DNA from 4 places in the Brevibacillus sp. AY1 genome. Region 3 is predicted to be linked to each of the others. Evidence: riboswitches for the same ligand, from Rfam matches in the RefSeq annotation. Region 3 holds a riboswitch; each other region holds the start of a gene.
The links. A riboswitch is a leader RNA that binds a small molecule or an ion and turns the genes downstream of it on or off. The one in region 3 is predicted to bind cobalamin.

Region 1 (4,520 bases), on a different contig from region 3:
CATCGGGTAGTAGGTCGTCGAATTAGCATACGTACGCGTCTCGATATGCTCCACGATCGGCATCACGCTGGAAGTGGCGTTTTGGATATACGAGATGCTTTGCGTAGGTGCGATTGCGAGTCGGTAGGCATGGTACAAGCCATATGTCTGCACGTTCGTTTTGAGCTTTGCCCAATCTTCCGTCGACGGCAAGTACATATCGGCAAAGAGCTGCTTACCTTTCTCTGTACGCGGATGGTAGTCGATATTGAGGTACTTTTCAAAATACGTACCCTTTGCATACTCAGAATGCTCAAATCCGAGGAAGGTAGTTCCCTTTTTCCTGGCAATCTCCATGCTCTTTTCCAGAGAATAATAGTTCATCATCATAAAAAAGGTGCGGACAAAATCCTTGGCTTCTTCGCTTTCATATGCGATCTTGTTTCTGGCCAAAAAACCGTTCAGATTCATGGCTCCCAGCCCGACAGAATGAAGCTCCCGATTGGCTTTTTGTACACCCGGAGCGTTTTCCACTCGGGTCATGTCGCTTACGGATGTGATCGCTTCGATCCCTTCGTGCACTGACTCCCGGATCATCTTGCGTTCCATGACATTGCCAATGTTCAGAGAGGCCAAATTGCAGCTGATGTCCCGTCGGATGATGTCTGTCTCTCCATAGTTTGCAATGGTCGAGGTCTCCTGCAATTGAAAGATTTCCGTACAAAGGTTGGACATTTTCACGGAGCCCAGGTCTTTTAATGCGTGATCCTTGTTCGCATTGGTCTTGTTCATGATGTAGGGATAGCCCGACTCCAACTGGATCATGGCAATCTTGGTCAGCATCTCCCGTGCGCTCATCAAGGTTTGCTTTTGCACGCGCTCGTTGGCTAACAGCTCTTCATACATCTCATCCAGATCGAGATCGTCCAGATGTTGTCCGTATTCCTTGTAGACGGAGTACGGAGCAAAGACGGTCAATGGTTTGTTTTCCTCTGCCAGCTTGTAAAAGATGTTCGGTACGATCAGCCCGATTGCCAGCGTCTTGATTCGTGATTTTTCATCGGCGTTAATTTTTTTGCAATCCAGAAACTCGTTGATATCCCAGCCAAATATGTTGTAATACGCTGCTCCAGAGCCCTTGCGCTGCCCCATCTGGTCTGCGTAAGAAAAAGCATCCTCCAACAGCTTTAGCACAGGCATAATGCCTTTAGCTGCGCCCTCTACTCCTTTGATCGGTTCCCCGCGTCCGCGCAGCTTGGAAAGATTGACTGCTACTCCGCCACCGATTTTGGAAAGCTGCATGCAGGTGCCCAATATGTAATTGATCGAGTTCAGCGAATCATCCATCTCCAAGAGAAAACAGGAGACCATCTCACCACGGCGGCTTTTGCCGGCATTTAAAAAGGTAGGCGTCGCTGGCTGCAAACGCTGGTCCATCATCGACACGGTCAGCCGTTTGGCCAGATCAAAATCTCCTTGAGCCAGGGAGAGGGCCACAATCGCTACGCGGTCCGGGTACTGCTCCAGATAGGATTTCTTGTCGTCCGTTTTCAAGGCATAATCCTTGTAAAATTTGGAGATGGCCATATAAGAAGCGAATTGGAATTTGAAATCATGCGCGAGCCGAATGACTTCTTCGACTTGCTCCTTCGTGTAGGTTTCATAGACGTTTTCATAGTAGTCATGTTCGATTAGATAGTTCATCCGCTCCAGGATGCTTGAGAATGTCATGGTTTTGGCTTGCACCTCTTCCATGAATAACTGCACTGCCTCCTGGTCCTTATCCAACAGGTAAAAACCATCCTCACCGCGCTGCATCAGCTGGTTATTGAGTTCAATGTGTCGCAATGGATGCCACCCCGCTTTTAAATAGTTCCAGATCATGCATCGTTCCGGACAGTTCGAATTTCGCTAACAATGGTACGTGATAGGCAGAAGAGATCGTGTCCGCACTTTTGGCGAAGCTCGTCCCCCAGTTCCGATTGCCGCTGGCTGCTACTCCCCGCATCCATGAGTGATTCTGCTTGAGAAACGTTTGTACTTTATCGGGCACCTGTCCGAATCCCGTCGTGTAGGTGACCAGGATAAACGGTTCTTCCAGCAACAGATCCTCTTGAATTTGCACAGTGGGCATATCCAGATTCAGTTTGTTGACAAATCGGCGTACATTGCCCGTTTTGGAATCAAATGCGAGTATCAATGATCTCTTCCTTCCTGAAAACACTGGTTTAGCCATAAAAAAAGCGTATCCGACTGACGAAGAAAGTCGAATACGCATATCCATTCCCTAGGACACAATACCTCACGGGTGACCGAGCGTTCCAACACTTCCCTATCTCCCGTAGGTTCCATAGTGTTTACGTTAAGGCAGGTCTCCTGGCTTACAGATCATCGTAACGCTTTACCTTCCCAATCCATGGATCAGTGGCCATTTCAAAGCGTAACTCTCTGTTTACAGTGGCGGGACCGCGCCGGATTCTCACCGAGCTTCCCTATTAAGTCTACCATCGATAGACGGTTAGACACCTATACGCATCAATATGTAGTTGTTATGACTTACATTACATCAATATATCGTGGTAGTCAAGCTGTTTTCCCACTTACTAAATACCCAATCGATAGATCTCTCGAAAGAAAAGCCGCCCGAAAAACGGACGGCACATCTCTTATTGCAACGAAATCACCTTAGTGATTTGAGGTAATTGCTCGATTTCCCGCACCACAGAAGCGGTAATTTCTTCATCGGTTACCGAGACGAGGAGCGCATTTTTTCCCTTTTGCTCGCGTGATACATTCAGCTTGGAAATATTGATGTGATGATTGGCGAGAATTTGAGACACGTCGTAAATGACGCCCGGATAATCGATATGATGGACCAGTAAGCCGTGAGCACCTGGTGGAATTCGACAGGCGCAATAGTTGATCTCACTGACATATACCTCACGCCAATCCTGTGCAAACGTATATTTGTTGGAACCAGCGCGCAAAACAGCCAGATGATTGGCGTACTCCCCTGAACTGTGCTGAACAGGGACTTTCATACCGAGTCCATCGACCAGCAGGCTGGTTATTTCTTCTTTGTTCTCGTGCGCCAGGATCGAGAGAGAAGCTTCCTTCGCACGCGGTTCAATACGAACAATCAATTCTGCGAGATCACGAAGTCCGGTTAACTGGGTCATGACTTGCATTCACTCTCCCTATTGATTTCCTCTATCTATTCAGGAAAAATCCATTCCTCTGGTTCGGAAATGATGGAGGACTGATTTTTGGAACGATACCAAGCGAGATGCTCATTTCCGTCCTTCGTGTATTTGATTCGAAAGATGGTGTTTCCCTTGCCGCTTTTTTCAAAGGGACTCTCATCTTTCGGCACAGCCATTACACTTCCAGCTACCAGGGCCCCTCCGCGCTCGAGGATCTTCGCTTCAATATTGGTCATGTGTGCGCGACCGCCATACGACATGCCGATGTAGGCGATGACTCCCATACAAATCGCACCTATCAAGAAGGAGAGAATAATCACCTTTGATTTTTTCGTTGCTTCCATGAAAAAGATCCCCCTACAACCTATTTCTCTTTTCCCATCAAGGTTACTTTGTCGATTGTTCCACCACCCAAACACACTTCACCATCATAGAAAACCACTGCCTGTCCAGGCGTTACCGCTTTTTGAGGCTGGTCAAAAACCACTTCGACCTGGTTGTCACCTAACAGGTTCACGGTGACACCCTGATCCGGTTGACGGTAGCGGAATTTGGCTGTACAACGGAATGATTCCTGTGGTTTTGAATGGCTCACCCAATTTACTTCGGTGGCCATCAGACTGGTTGAATACAGTCTAGGATGGTTGGAGCCTTCACCAACAATCAGAACATTACGTTCCAAATCCTTGTCCACGACAAACCAAGGCTCTCCACTCGTGCCATGTCCTCCGCCAATGCCCAATCCTTGGCGTTGACCTAGCGTGTAATACATCAAACCATCGTGATGCCCGATCACAAGCCCATCGACCGTTTCAATGTTTCCTTTTTTGGCAGGAAGGTAGTTTTGCAGAAATTCGCGGAAATTTCGTTCCCCGATAAAGCAAATACCCGTACTGTCTTTCTTCTTCGCTGTTGCCAGCCCTGCCTTCTCGGCAATTTCACGTACTTGCGGCTTGGGCATATGCCCGATCGGAAACATGGTTTTGGACAATTGCTCCTGACCAAGAACGTTGAGAAAATACGTCTGATCCTTGTTGTTGTCCACGCCGCGCAACAGCTTGTACTCGCCATCGATATGCTTTACCTGTGCATAGTGGCCGGTCGCGATATAATCGGCCCCCAGATCCATGACCTTGGCAAGCAGCTCACCGAACTTGATCTCGCGGTTGCACATGACATCTGGATTGGGCGTACGACCCCGTTTATATTCATCCAAAAAGTACTGGAATACTTTATCCATGTACTCTTTTTCAAAGTTAACCGTGTAGTACGGAATATCGATTTGTTCACAGACGCGTCGGACATCCTGAAAGTCATCTTCCGCCGTGCAATGGCCGA
Region 2 (4,520 bases), on a different contig from region 3:
CTTCAAGATAGTGCTGTTCATTGATGATCAAGCTGATGGTCAAAAGCTGCGATCCCCTGTTTTCCAAAAGTGATTCCAGGCACCCTGCATGAACGAGGAGGCATGGAGCCGGGAGAGTAGATGAAAAAGATTGGTCTGTTGCTTGACGCTTTCCTCATACAGTAATAATTGGCTGAAAGCAGCCGTGGAAGGAATTCTCCGCGCAGATCGGTCATATTCCATCCGGCGTTTCGGGAGACCAGATGAGCTAGCAAAGCCCATTGAACCTCGGGGCGCTTTTGATAAAATGTTAGATAGGCACTGGTTCGACTGATATTGTCACCATTCCAGTCACGCGTTTGTTGTTGGATGCGCTCTATCGTTTCCTGATCTTTCTCTGAAAGGGATGCTGCTGCTTGCTTTGCGTGGCCTTTTGCCTTTACCTTCTTACATTCCTTAGCGAAGGAAAGGAGATGGGGAGCCAAGAACCACGGTAATTCCATGAGATCTCTCCTCCTTTCGTTGTACGATCGAAAAGTTTACCTGTGCCTTTTGGGTACTTAGGCTCCGCCAAAAGCTTGGAGCAGCCAAGTTTTCTACTAGCATATTTTTGCGGAGGTGAACCAGGTGAGCGATGTACAAACGGAAATTCGGCGTATTCAGACCTCTATGGTCGAATGGCAGAAGGCAGACGGATCCTGGCGATTTTGTCTAGAAACCTCTCCCATGACAGATTCGCACATGATCATCCTATTGCGAACCCTTTCTATTGATGATGAAGGATTGATTGAAAAACTGGTCAGCCATATCGTTTCCAAGCAGCAGGATGACGGTTCATGGAAACTGTACCCGGACGAACCACAAGGGAATTTGTCTGCTACGATTGATTCTTACTACGCCCTGTTGTTCTCTGGCCGGTATACGAAAAATGAGCCGAGAATGGCGCTAGCCCGTTCCTTTATCCGAGAAAGGGGAGGGCTTACCCAGGCGAACCTGCTGACCAAGATCACAACTGCATTGACAGGACAATACCAGTGGCCTGCGCATTTTATCGTTCCTGTAGAGCTGGCTTTACTTCCTCCGAGCTTGCCCGTCAGCTTCTATGATTTTGTCGGGTATGCCCGTGTTCATTTGGCGCCTATGATGATTTGTGCCGATCGAAAATACGTAAAAAAGCTCCCTGACACACCCGATCTGTCTGATTTGTACGCCGTTCACCCCATCGCTCCGGGCATCTATCCACATGGTATCCTCGAACGCTTCGCCAAAGATGGGCAAGTCTTGCTATCCTCGATCCACGACTATGTGCAGCGACTTCCTTTTCTGCCTGGCAAGCTTCACGAAGTAGGCCTTCGAAGACTGGAGCAGTTTATGCTTTCGCGTATTGAACCGGACGGAACGCTGTACAATTACTCCACATCCACCACCCTCATGATTTATGCGCTGCTTGCACGCGGCTACTCTTCTCGAGATCCTGTCATTCAGAAGGCTGTAGCTGGGCTCAAAGCCTCTGTATGCTCGCAAGCTGCTGGCGTACACCTGCAGCTTGCGACCTCCGCTGTCTGGGACACCGCTCTATCGTCCCATTCCTTGCAGCGCAGCGGACTCTCCTTTTCTCACCCCGCGATTTCACAGGCCAATCGTTATCTCCTGAGCAAACAGCAAACGACTTACGGAGACTGGAAAATTCGCAATCCCGGAGTGAAACCCGGTGGTTGGGGATTCTCCGATCACAACACGATGAATCCGGATATCGATGATACGACGGCTGCCTTGCGAGCCCTGCATAATCAGGCCAAGACTGATCAACTGGCAGCCGCCGCTTGGAACCGTGGTCTGGTTTGGCTTTTATCCATGCAAAACGACGACGGTGGCTGGCCTGCCTTTGAAAAAAATACGGATTCTGCGCTGGTGCGAAACCTGCCGATCGAAGGGGCAGATACCGTCAGTACAGATCCCTCCACGGCGGATGGATACAGAATCCCGACGAGCCTCGCCATTCCTCCTTCTTTTTTGCTGACAGGAATGCTATGATGATACGAGAATATGGTTGATTCATCACGTTCACTATGTATAAAACAACAGGTGCCTCGTCCGAAATGGACAGGTGAAAAGGGAAGCCGGTGAGAATCCGGCGCGGTCCCGCCACTGTAAATCGGGTAGGGTCCTCCGTGCCACTGTTTCTATGGAAACGGGAAGGGGAGGGCATCTGATACCCGTGAGCCAGGAGACCTGCCTGTTGTACGTTTACCTGCGTTCCTTCGCGGAGAGGATCGGCTGGATTGGGAAGTATAGGATATCGTTGTGTGTCCGCGCCTCCTGAGCATAAAGCCGACCCTTTGTTTCCTTCGTGGATTCAAAGGGTTTTTCGTTAGTAGGTGTCGATTTCATAGGAATCGTGATGATGGAATGGAAGAAGAGAGGAAGAAGCACGGATGAAACGTTTTTGGAAATGGGGACTCCCTGTCCTGTTGACGATTGGATTATGGGGATGTTCGGAGCAGGCAGCCCCTCAAGCTCAGCCTGCACCTGAAGCAAAGCAGGAAACACCACATCAAAATACAGATGAATCGGTTTCCAAGCAGACCGTGTATCCACTTACCGTCAAGGATGCGACCGGAAAAGAGATCACGTTTGAAAAAGCACCTGAGCGCATTATTTCCACGTCTCCTGCAGAGACGGAAATCTTGTTTGCCCTGGGTCTTGGAGAACACATCGTGGGTGTGTCCGATTTTGATGACTACCCTGCCGAAGCAACAAAGAAGCCAAAAGTGGGTGGAGTTGTCAAGCCCAACGAAGAAGCGATTCTGTCCCAGAGTCCAGACTTGGTCATCGGCGGCATTTCGATGGATAAGCCGATCGCAGAAAAGCTCCAATCTTTAGGTTTGCCAATTTACATCACACGCCCCAATAGCGTGGCTGAAATCATGGACAATATTTTGCTCATGGGCAAGATCACCAACAAGCAAGAACAGGCAGAAGCGATTGTCAGCCAGATGAAGCTGGATATCGAACGGGTAACAGAGGCGGTTCAAGATCTAGGGCCCGAGGAAATGAAAAAGGTATACCTCGAATTTGCTCCCGGCTGGACGGTGGGCAAGGGAGAGTTTATGGATGAACTGATTACACTGGCCAAGGCAATCAATATCGCTTCCGATACTACAGGCTGGAATCAGATCAGTGAGGAAAAAATCGTCCAAGATGATCCGGACGTGATTTTGTATGCAAAAGGGCTCGTCGATCAAAATACCGGCAAAAATCTGGAGGAAATCATCGTCACACGAAGTGGATGGGAAAAAATCAAGGCGATCCAAGAAAAACAGGTTTTTGGCATGGACGAAAATGTCATGTCCCGTCCCGGGCCACGGATCACGCAAGGGTTGATTGAAGTGGCGAAGGCCATCTATCCCGATCGGGTGAAGTAGGATGAAGAGACGACTGGCTGCATGGGGAGGTGTAGGGATTGCTACTCTGCTCCTCTCTATCGTCGTGAGTATCTCGATGGGGGCTGCCAGCCTGCCGCTGTCGCAGGTGTGGCTGATCCTTCTGCATCAGCTTCCTGGCATGGCAGAGCACATCCCGGTCACCTGGCCAGAGTCTGCTGAACAAATCGTGATGAAGGTGCGCTTTCCACGTGTGGTCTTGGCCATTCTGGTGGGAGCGTCCCTTTCTCTGGCAGGTGCGGGCTTTCAAGGCGTATTGCGCAATCCACTGGCAGATCCATACACGATGGGGGTAGCATCGGGTGCTGCTGTCGGGGCTTCCTTTCTCTTGCTTTTTGGCTTGCAAATTGCCTTTCTCGGACAATGGAGCACACCCGTAGTCGCGTTTCTGACTGGGCTTTTCAGTCTATGGATTGTCATGCGTCTCGCGAATACACAGGGCAAGATCCAGACCGAGACCTTGCTGCTGTCTGGCGTCGTGGTGCAAGCCTTTTTGGGCTCACTGGTATCCTTCATGGTCTCTCTGTCAGACAAGATGGTCAATGAGATCATCTTTTGGCTGTTGGGCAGCCTTTCTTTTCGGGGCTGGGCGTTTTCGTACGTCCTGCTGCCTTATTTGATCATCGGATTGGTTGTGCTGATCAGCTACGCGCGCTCACTCAATCTTTTTGCATTGGGAGAGCGGCAGGCAGCGCATCTCGGTGTCCATGTCGATCGAACCAAATTGATTGTCCTGGTCACAGCTACCATGTTAACAGCAGCAGCAGTATCCATCTCGGGAATTATCGGGTTCGTCGGACTGGTGGTACCGCATTTGGTCAGGCTGATGATGGGCCCTGATTATCGCTTGCTGCTGCCGATGGCGACGATCTTCGGAGGAATCTATGTTCTGTGGGCAGATACGCTGGCGCGAATGCTGCTCAGCCCGACAGAAATACCATTGGGTGTCGTTACGGCCTTTCTGGGCGCGCCCTTCTTCGCCTATTTGTTAAGGAAGAGAAAACAACAGGGGAGAGGATAGTCAGATGATCGAGGTAAGCGGACTGCATAAATCCTACAATCAGACACCTGTCCTGCAGGATATCCAGTTTTCCGTAA
Region 3 (4,520 bases):
TGCCATCATGTACAGGCAAAAGAGAATGGGAATGATCAGCAGATTCCCGACAAACTTGTTGGTCGAACGCCTGATCCAGGTATACAAGGATTCTTGTTGGAGCTGCTTATTGATGAAATAAAGAATGCACACCCACCCCACAAAGGGAATAGCTGCAATCAGGATACTCAGCCACGCATCTCGCCCAGCTTTGCTTAACAGCAAGGGAATGACAGTAACGTGATTGGTGATGCCCACGGTTAGCATGATCATCATAATGGTTTGGCCGACGCCAATTTTTCCATCTACTTTCATGCGCTTTTGTCACCCAGCAATACTGGTAGTGGTGTTAGGATTTGCCTGTTGAATTGGAAATATGTATCACGGATAAAGGTTACTCTCCTTTCGAAAGTGTGGTATCCTACTGTGAAGGAGAAACGGAGTAAGGAGTGCAGCCTACGATGTATCAACTAGTGCGAAAATATCTCTTCCAGCAGGACCCGGAAGAGATTCATGAAAAGACGATTCACGCATTGAAGCTGGCGGAAGAATCCGCAGTGGGCAAGCGTCTGTTGAAAATGATGTACGGAATAAAAAACGAGCGTTTGGAAACACAACTGTGGGGATTGACCTTTCCTAATCCAGTCGGATTGGCTGCTGGTTTTGATAAAAATGCAGAAGTATACCATGCTTTGGCAGCGATGGGCTTTGGCTTTGTCGAGATTGGAACGGTGACGCCGCAAGGACAGCCGGGCAATCCAAAGCCGAGACTATTTCGTTTGTCCGAACATCAAGCCGTGATCAATCGCATGGGCTTTAACAACTACGGAGCCTACCTGGCTGGCAAGAACCTGATCGATTATGCCTATTCGGATGCTCCTATCGGAATCAACATAGGCAAGAATAAAACAACGCCGAACGAAGAGGCAGCCAGTGATTACAGCAAATGCCTGGACATGCTGTATTCCTACGGACATTATGTTGTGATCAATATCAGTTCGCCCAATACACCTAATCTGCGTGATCTGCAGGAAACCCAGAGCTTGCGGGTACTCATTCGCGCTGTTCGGGAAAAGGCTGCTGAGCTGGAAATGCGCGGGGCAAAGCAAAAGCCGATTCTCTTGAAGGTCGCGCCTGACATGTCGGACGAGCAGATGCATGATGTCATCCATGCGGCTGTCGAGGAAGGAATTTCTGGCATTATTGCAACCAACACCACCCTCTCCAGAGAAGCCGTCCAGAATCACCCTCGCGCAGAAGAAATGGGTGGATTGAGCGGCAAGCCATTGACCGAACGATCGACGGAATGGGTGCGGGAAATCTATCAGGAAGTAGGAGACAAGGTCCCTGTAGTTGGGGTTGGTGGAATCTTTACAGGCGAGGACGCATACCAAAAAATACGTGCTGGTGCAAGCCTTGTTCAGGTCTATACCGGAATGATCTACCAAGGTCCCGGGATCGCCAAGCAGATCAACAAAAAGCTGCTGGAACTGATGGCAAAGGACGGATTTAGCCACATTCGTGAAGCAGTAGGTGTAGACGCTCGAAAATAATGGTGCCGCAAACCGATGATGAATGCGATCATCGGTTTTGTTTCCCTTCTTTATCTTTTGAAGAGGGTAGGCGTATAATGAAGATGGACGAGTACGAATGCGTCCAACAACTTGATACGGTTGGCATTAGGTGCCTTTATGTGCAAACGCATAAAGGGTAACAGGGAATCGGGTGAAAGTCCCGAGCGGTCCCGCCACTGTAACCAGGGAGCTCTCTTTGAACGTATTCCACTCATCCACGTGATGGGGAAGGAGAAAGAGCGCTATGATCTGGAAGCCAGGAGACCTACCTAGCTGCCCCACCCAGATACCTTCGCGGAAAGGAGAGGTGAGTAAGGGACAATTCGACATGTCAAAAGGTCGATTGTTTTTTTGCACACAACCCATCCGTCAATCGGATGGGATTTTTTGGTTTTTGGAAAAGGAATACGGTGGAGGAGGAATGCGTGAATGAACGGGAAACGCTCAAGAATCATGTCTAGCGCTTTGCTGGTCGCTGGTTTTGTCTTGTACTTTCTGATGAATGAACCGCAGACTACGCATGCCATGCATATCATGGAAGGATTTTTGCCCATCCCCTGGGCGATATTTTGGTGGGTTGTCTTCTTGCCATTTTTTATTCTTGGTTTGCGTTCAATCAACAAGATCGTCAAGGACCATCCTCAGATGAAACTGCTTTTGGGAGTAGCCGGCGCGTTCGCTTTTGTTTTGTCTGCGCTGAAGATTCCCTCTGTCACGGGCAGCAGCTCGCACCCCACAGGAACAGGGCTGGGTGCTGTCCTGTTCGGTCCGTTGGCGATGTCTGTGCTGGGGAGCCTGGTATTGTTCTTCCAGGCATTGCTCCTGGCGCATGGTGGCCTGACAACACTAGGAGCCAATGCCGTTTCGATGGCAGTAGTGGGGCCTTTGGTCGCTTATGGCGTGTACCGTTTGATTACAGGTGCCAGCGGAGGGCAGCGGGTCGCGATCTTTGCCGCCGCATCCTTGGCGAATTTGTCTACCTATCTCGTAACGTCCTTGCAGCTGGCTCTTGCATTTCCGGCCGAAACAGGCGGCGTGCTTGCTTCGCTGGCCAAATTTGCTGGCATTTTCGCTGTGACGCAAATTCCTTTGGCGATCAGTGAAGGGCTGCTGACGGTTCTCGTCTGGAACTGGCTGCAGGCCTACAATGCCAAGGAATTGGTACAATTACGTCTGCTGAAACGGGAGGAATCTCTGTGAAAAAAGGCATGAATTGGCTGCTGCTCTTGGGAGTTGTCGTATTGGCGGTGGTACCGCTGCTGCTGGTGCAGGATTCAGAGTTTGGAGGAGCAGATGGAGCCGCAGAGGAAGCGATCACAGAAATCGCTCCTGCCTATGAGCCGTGGTTCCAGCCGCTTTTGGAGCCGCCGGGCGGGGAGACGGAGAGCTTGCTGTTTGCCGTTCAGGCTGCTGTCGGAGCAGGCGTGATCGGTTATGCTGTGGGCTTGTACAAAGGTCGGTTGGATAGACAGAAAAGATGAAATGGCAGCAGCTCGATACATTAGCCTATCAAAATCGGCTGCGCCATCTATCGCCGGAGCACAAGCTGTTGTTAGGTATCATTCTTCTAGTTCTCGTCATAGCTGGACATAGGCTCGTGCAGGTGTTGGTCTTTTTCTGGATGGGGTTGTGGGTGGTAGGTTACGCCCGCATCCCCATGCGTCATTATCTCCTGTTTTTGCTGTTGCCATTTAGCTTTTTTGCAGCTGGACTTCCCGCTCTGCTTATTGATGTCAGTCGTGCACCGGATCCCTTCGACGCTAGTGGATTCGTCTTATGGTGGCAGGCAGGAGGTTATCTCTTTACCGTCTCTGTGTCTTCGCTGCAGCGGGTACTGGATCTCTTTTGCCGGACAATGTCGAGTCTTGCGGTCTTTTCGTTTATTCTGTTTACCGTACCATTTTCCGAAATCCTGCAGGTGCTGCGCAAGGCGAGAGTGCCAGCATTGGTGATTGATTTGTTGATGGTCATGTACCGCTTCATCTTTGTTCTGCTGAGTCTCTCGATGCAGCTATGGGTGGCTCAGCGCTCGCGAGGCGGTCATCAGGGTTTTCGGGCTAGCTTGAAAGACGTGGGCCAATTGGCAGCACAGCTTTTTGCGCGTTCCATGCGCCACTATGAGCGGCTGTATCAGGGGATGGCCGCGAGAGGAATGACCGAACACTTTCAGGTGCAAGGCATCGTGACGCATAGCCGTTCTCGTCGCTATGAATGGGAGTCGTACCTAGGCTGTCTTGTACTGATACTGCTGGAGCTGTGGATAGGGGGATTGCGCTTGTGACGACGAATTTGCTGGAATTTAAAGATGTGCAGTACACCTATCCAGGAGGAAAAGCGCCTGTTTTGCGCGGCGTATCTCTGGGGATTCCGGAAGGGAAGAAGTGCGTCTTGCTTGGACGCAACGGCTGCGGAAAATCTACCTTGTTTCTGCACGGAAATGGTATTTTTCAACCCCAGCAAGGACAAGTTTTTTGGAGAGGACAGCCTTTTGTCTACAAGCGCTCTTTTTTGCAGGAGATGACGAAAAAAGTGGGCTTGGTATTTCAGGACCCGGAGCATCAGCTGATTGCAAGCACAGTATCGGAGGATGTTTCGTACGGTTTGTTCAATCAGAAGCTGGCTCCTGAGCTGGTTCGGGAAGAAGTACACCTGATTCTGGAGCGGTTTGGACTGCTGGCGATGGCAGATGTACCTATTCATCATCTGAGTCTGGGTCAAAAAAGACGTCTGGCTTTGGCTGGCGTCATGGTCCTGAAGCCGGAGCTCTTGCTGCTGGACGAACCTACTGCGTACCTGGACCGCTACCAAACGAAGAATCTGCTGCGTGAGCTGGATCAGATCCACGCCAACGGGACCACAGTGCTGATGGCTACTCATGATCTGGACGTTGCGTTTGAATGGGCGGAGTGGATGTGTGTCCTGGACGCGGGTCAGGCCGTTTTTCAGGGAGCGCCTGAGGAAGCGCTT
Region 4 (4,520 bases), on a different contig from region 3:
TAGAGGTTCACGGGTTGCCGGATCACGGACTTGAGCTGCTCTGCCAATCCTTTTACCTGTCTGATTCCATGCTCATGCAGCGAGACATCGGTATGGCCCAGATATCTGCCCTGTCTATTCATAGACGTCTCCCCATGACGTACCCATAGCCATCTCATCCTTGCCCACTCCTGACGCTTTATCCGATACTTATCAGCAAGGCAATCAGCATCGCAGCCTCGCTACTCTCGATGACGGCTCCGTAGCAATCGCCGTTCAATCCCCCCAGCTTTCGTGCCACACTTCGGGCAAACCCGATTGCAAACAACAGGGACAATAAAACCGCTCCCGCTGCCTGCAAACCGCCAAGCCACCAGCAGGCACCAGCCAAAACGGCGTACGCAATCACGATGTGAACGCCCGAAAGCCCCTCGCTGATCCCTTTTCCAATCCCCTGATCTGCCGAGAGATACGGCCAGTAGCGAATCGCCAGCAGGACGTGCGTACGGGCGATCGCCGGGACGAAGACAAGCATCATGCCCCATGCTGGCTCGGTCCATTCGGACAGTGCGGCGGTTTTCAACAACAGCAGCAACAGTGCCGCCAAAACCCCCATCGCTCCGACGCGACTGTCTTTCATAATCTCCAGCATTTTTTCTTTTGTGCGACTGCTTCCAAGACCATCCGCCAAGTCCATCCAGCCGTCGAGATGAAGTCCCCCTGTGATGTACACCCAGACGATCAGGGTCCATACAGCTGCAAGCAACGGGCTAAACAGCCAAAGCCCTGCTTGATGCACACCCCACAGGATCAGACCAATCACCAGACCCACAGCTGGATACCACGCAACACTTTTTTTCCACGCTTCCTCAGAAGGCCGCAGCCAGGGAACAGGAATCCGGGTGAAAAAGGCGATGGCATGCCAAAATGCATGTAGATTCATCCTTTGATCCTCCAGGGAATTCCCGAAAAGACTGCATACACGGTATCCGCGCGGCGTGCCGTCATCTGATTAACATCCCCGAGCACGTCTGCAAACCAGCGACCCAGCTTATTCATCGCCACCCCGCCCAAGCCTACCTCGCTCGTCACGGCGATCACGGTCTGCGGTGCCGCAGCAAGCCCGTCCAGCCATGCTTTTGCCTCCTGGTAGATCTCTTGCGTAATGGCGTCATTTCGCCATTTCTCTTCGGGAACAGCCATTAGCCAATTGCTGACCCAGGTTGACAGGCAGTCGAGGAGCACGACCTCATATTCCTTCGCTGCCTGGATCGAGTGAGACAGGTACTGCGGGATTTCCACACAGCCCCACTCTGCCGGACGGCGAGCTTGATGCAGCTCAATTCGGTTTCGCATTTCCTCGTCCTTCGCTTCGCCTGTCGCGACATACAGGACCCTCTTGCCCGTCTCAGACGCCAGTTCTTCGGCAAAGCCGCTTTTGCCAGAACGTACTCCTCCAGTGACCAGGATCAGGCTCATCGGTACGTTCCCCTTTCCAGACAAGCTTCGCGTAGCGCACCCAGCAAGCGTTCGTTTTCTTCCCGTTTGCGCACGGCAATGCGGAAATCTCGCGCAGTCAACCCTGGGTACATGGCACAGCTTCGAATCAGGACGCCTTTTTTGCCGAGTACTTCCTGCAGCTCTTGCGCCGTCCACTCCTCAGAGGTGCGGACTAGCAGAAAATTCGCTTTGCCCGGCCAAACCTTCCAGTCCCATTCCTGCTGAAGAGCCGTGCTGAGGTAAGCGCGTTCCTGAGCAATCAGCTCTCGCGTCTGTCGCTCGTATTCCCATTCCTCCAGGCAAAGCTCTCCTGCCACGAGCGCCAAAGCATTGACACTCCAGCTGACCTGCTTTCCTTTCATCCGAGCGATTACCTCGGGGTGAGCGATGGCGTAGCCCAGCCTCAATCCCGGAATCGCATACATTTTGGTCATCGAGCGCATCACGATCACGCGTGGATATTTCTTCAGCTGGTCGACCAGTGTAAATGGCTTTTCTTCCTCTACAAAATCGAGAAACGCTTCGTCTACGATCAGCCAGGTATCCGTCTTTGCGGTCCATTCCGCCATTCGCTGCAGCTCTTCGGCTGTGTACAAGATGCCAGTAGGATTGTTGGGCGAGCCGATAAACACGAGATCTGCTTGCTGGAAAAGCCTGTACAGCTGTGTCTCTTCTGCTTTGTAGCCATGCTCCTCCCGGCCGTAGCAGCTGATCACCCGAGCGCCGAACTGCTCCGAAAGTTGCGCGTATTCGGAAAAGCATGGGTAGACAACACCCACTTTCTGCGGGCGCAAAGCCAAGAGCGCCAAGGCCATCGCTTCGGCAGCTCCGTTTGCAGGCAACAGCCAGTCTTCATGCAAATTCAATCGTTTGCCCAAAGCATGCCGGAAGGAACGGTGAGCTGGATCAGGGTACCGCGTCACTTCCTGCAGCTGGGTTTGCAGCGCTGAAATGACAGACTGCGGCAGCCCTAACGGATTGATGTTGGCGCTGTAATCGAGAAAGCCGTTTGCCGGAAGTCCGTATCGCTTGGCAGCCGACACCCAGTCACCGCCGTGGCCGTATTTTTCCAGAACCTCCATCAGAACTCTACCCCCAGAACGGCAGGGATGCCCTCGTCATAGTAGTGCTTGATCGGCTTCATCTCCGTCACCAGATCGGCCAGTTCGATGATCTCCTGCTTTGCGCTTCTTCCAGTAATGGCTACATGCATTTTTGCCGGACGATTTTTTAACGTCTCCAAAACATCTGCTAAAGGCAGCACGTCATCGATCGGAAACTTGTCGATGGCAAGCGCGTTGTTGATTTCGTCGAGAATGATCAAATCGTAGGTATCGTCGAGCAGTTTTTCCTTGGCGAAGCGCCACGTTTCAGCCAATGCTGCGCGATGCTCCTCAGGCGTCTTGGTCCACGTAAATCCGATCCCCTTTTGCAAAATCTCGATTCCCATACGGTCAAACATGATCTTTTCCCCGTAGGTTCTATCTGGAGACTTGATGAACTGAATCATCAGCACCTTTTTGCCCCTGCCTGTAGCACGTACAGCAAGGCCAAGTGCTGCCGTCGTTTTCCCTTTTCCATCTCCTGTATAGACCAAAAGCAATCCCCGTTTGTTAGGCTGCTGGTTCACATGAATCCCTCCTGAATTAAAAAACGCTTCGTTCTCCCTAGATACCAAAAGGAAAACAAAGCGCGGATAGCTGAAAGCCACAATCCTCACCTTTTCCTTTGACCCGAAGGAAATCAGTGCAACACGAAAACAGGCAGGTCTCCTGGCTCAAGAATCATCACCTTTCTTCTCCTTCCCACCTGGATAGGCAGTGGATGGCATGTGCCGCGAAGAAAAGCTCCTCTCATACAGTGGCGGGACCGCGTTGGCTTTTCACCAAACTTCCCTTTTAACCCTGCTCATTCGCATGGACACGAATGAACAAGGACCTGTTTGTCTATCTTATTCACTTTTTGTCTGACAAGTACTTGTTCTAATCATAGCAAATGCTGGTCGGGATTCAAGTAAAAGCTGAGGGGAAGTGCTTTGTATGGAATCTCGATGCTAGTTTTAATCACATCTAGGTTCGGATAAATACTTCAAGAGCAATTCCTTGCATCCTCAAAGTTTTTGTACTCCGATATTTTTTGAATCTTGTCCTTCTGCACATGGGTGGTTCGCGTTTTTCATCCATTGAAAACATTGGAAGGTACCTCACCGCCTGAGTAATAGCGAATTGGCTTCCCCGTTTTCTCAGCATACTCAATCTCTTTTCGCGTACTCTCGCCTATGTAGCCATCAACATCAATGACAAAAATCTCATCGGAAAGATCAATCTTTCTGAAATGAAGGTTGCCCAATAATTCGGCTTGTTCCTTCGTGATCTGGATCCCCTCGCTATGCTCAAAAAAAGCAACGCTAATGACAATATTCCCTTGAAGGGTCAGATAGGCGTTCGTCTGTTCAAATTGTTTCTTGAACTTTGTAGAACCGCATAATGTGATGATGCGCATATTCCATTCTCCTCAGTATCACTTTGTGAATGATTGCCATTAATCTCGATTTTATCCCCAAAGAAATCCTAACCATTTGGCCAACATCTGACATTTTTATTACCATAATCCCCAAATAACCAAAACTACTCGCACCTTCCCCCCTCTTGGCGTAGCTTAAAGCTATTGCATTAAACAAAGACAGCATCATGATTACAAATGCTGCTGATCGCGTTTTGTTATGACTCTTAAAAATTCCTATCAGGATAAATACAAGACAGATAAATACAAATAAAAAGTCCATGAAAAACCCCCCTCTCTTCTATAAAAGTCTCTATTGTCTCTCATACCCACCCGTCAATTTTTCCGTGCATCAAATAAATACTCTACGAGATTTTCACAGCCAGACGACATTGCATCCGCTTCCCCTTTTGCACAAGAAGTGATGACGTAGCCTTCTATCGGAAGATCATGGTTTGCAACCTCTTGCCATTCATTTCCTCGGATCACATATGTTTGCCTATCTTCTATTACATGAATCAATTTCATAAATCTGAGCC

Region 1: it holds a riboswitch for cobalamin, as region 3 does, so the genes downstream of both, nrdI (class Ib ribonucleoside-diphosphate reductase assembly flavoprotein NrdI) here and JZI27_RS04325 (energy-coupling factor ABC transporter permease) in region 3, are expected to answer to the same signal.
Region 2: it holds a riboswitch for cobalamin, as region 3 does, so the genes downstream of both, JZI27_RS07105 (ABC transporter substrate-binding protein) here and JZI27_RS04325 (energy-coupling factor ABC transporter permease) in region 3, are expected to answer to the same signal.
Region 4: it holds a riboswitch for cobalamin, as region 3 does, so the genes downstream of both, cobO (cob(I)yrinic acid a,c-diamide adenosyltransferase) here and JZI27_RS04325 (energy-coupling factor ABC transporter permease) in region 3, are expected to answer to the same signal.

Annotation. Positions count from the first base shown of each region.
Region 1 is NZ_JAFLPN010000019.1:47,379-51,898, forward strand. Features, by position in the region: gene nrdE (class 1b ribonucleoside-diphosphate reductase subunit alpha) at 1-1,827, opposite strand, end outside; gene nrdI (class Ib ribonucleoside-diphosphate reductase assembly flavoprotein NrdI) at 1,814-2,179, opposite strand; cobalamin riboswitch at 2,329-2,524, opposite strand; gene JZI27_RS15540 (ACT domain-containing protein) at 2,646-3,158, opposite strand; gene JZI27_RS15545 (hypothetical protein) at 3,194-3,526, opposite strand; gene mnmA (tRNA 2-thiouridine(34) synthase MnmA) at 3,547-4,520, opposite strand, start outside.
Region 2 is NZ_JAFLPN010000005.1:60,554-65,073, reverse strand. Features, by position in the region: partial or broken gene JZI27_RS07115 (DUF2515 family protein) at 1-482, opposite strand, end outside; gene JZI27_RS07110 (prenyltransferase/squalene oxidase repeat-containing protein) at 607-2,013, shown strand; cobalamin riboswitch at 2,046-2,233, shown strand; gene JZI27_RS07105 (ABC transporter substrate-binding protein) at 2,415-3,404, shown strand; gene JZI27_RS07100 (FecCD family ABC transporter permease) at 3,406-4,443, shown strand; gene JZI27_RS07095 (ABC transporter ATP-binding protein) at 4,448-4,520, shown strand, end outside.
Region 3 is NZ_JAFLPN010000002.1:183,111-187,630, forward strand. Features, by position in the region: partial or broken gene JZI27_RS04315 (GerAB/ArcD/ProY family transporter) at 1-294, opposite strand, end outside; gene JZI27_RS04320 (quinone-dependent dihydroorotate dehydrogenase) at 441-1,532, shown strand; cobalamin riboswitch at 1,644-1,840, shown strand; gene JZI27_RS04325 (energy-coupling factor ABC transporter permease) at 1,983-2,753, shown strand; gene JZI27_RS04330 (energy-coupling factor ABC transporter substrate-binding protein) at 2,750-3,034, shown strand; gene cbiQ (cobalt ECF transporter T component CbiQ) at 3,031-3,834, shown strand; gene JZI27_RS04340 (energy-coupling factor ABC transporter ATP-binding protein) at 3,831-4,520, shown strand, end outside.
Region 4 is NZ_JAFLPN010000027.1:49-4,568, reverse strand. Features, by position in the region: gene JZI27_RS18340 (histidine phosphatase family protein) at 1-158, opposite strand, end outside; gene cobS (adenosylcobinamide-GDP ribazoletransferase) at 179-922, opposite strand; gene cobU (bifunctional adenosylcobinamide kinase/adenosylcobinamide-phosphate guanylyltransferase) at 919-1,458, opposite strand; gene cobD (threonine-phosphate decarboxylase CobD) at 1,455-2,561, opposite strand; gene cobO (cob(I)yrinic acid a,c-diamide adenosyltransferase) at 2,561-3,109, opposite strand; cobalamin riboswitch at 3,225-3,436, opposite strand; gene JZI27_RS18315 (DUF4406 domain-containing protein) at 3,655-3,981, opposite strand; partial or broken gene JZI27_RS18310 (hypothetical protein) at 4,318-4,520, opposite strand, start outside.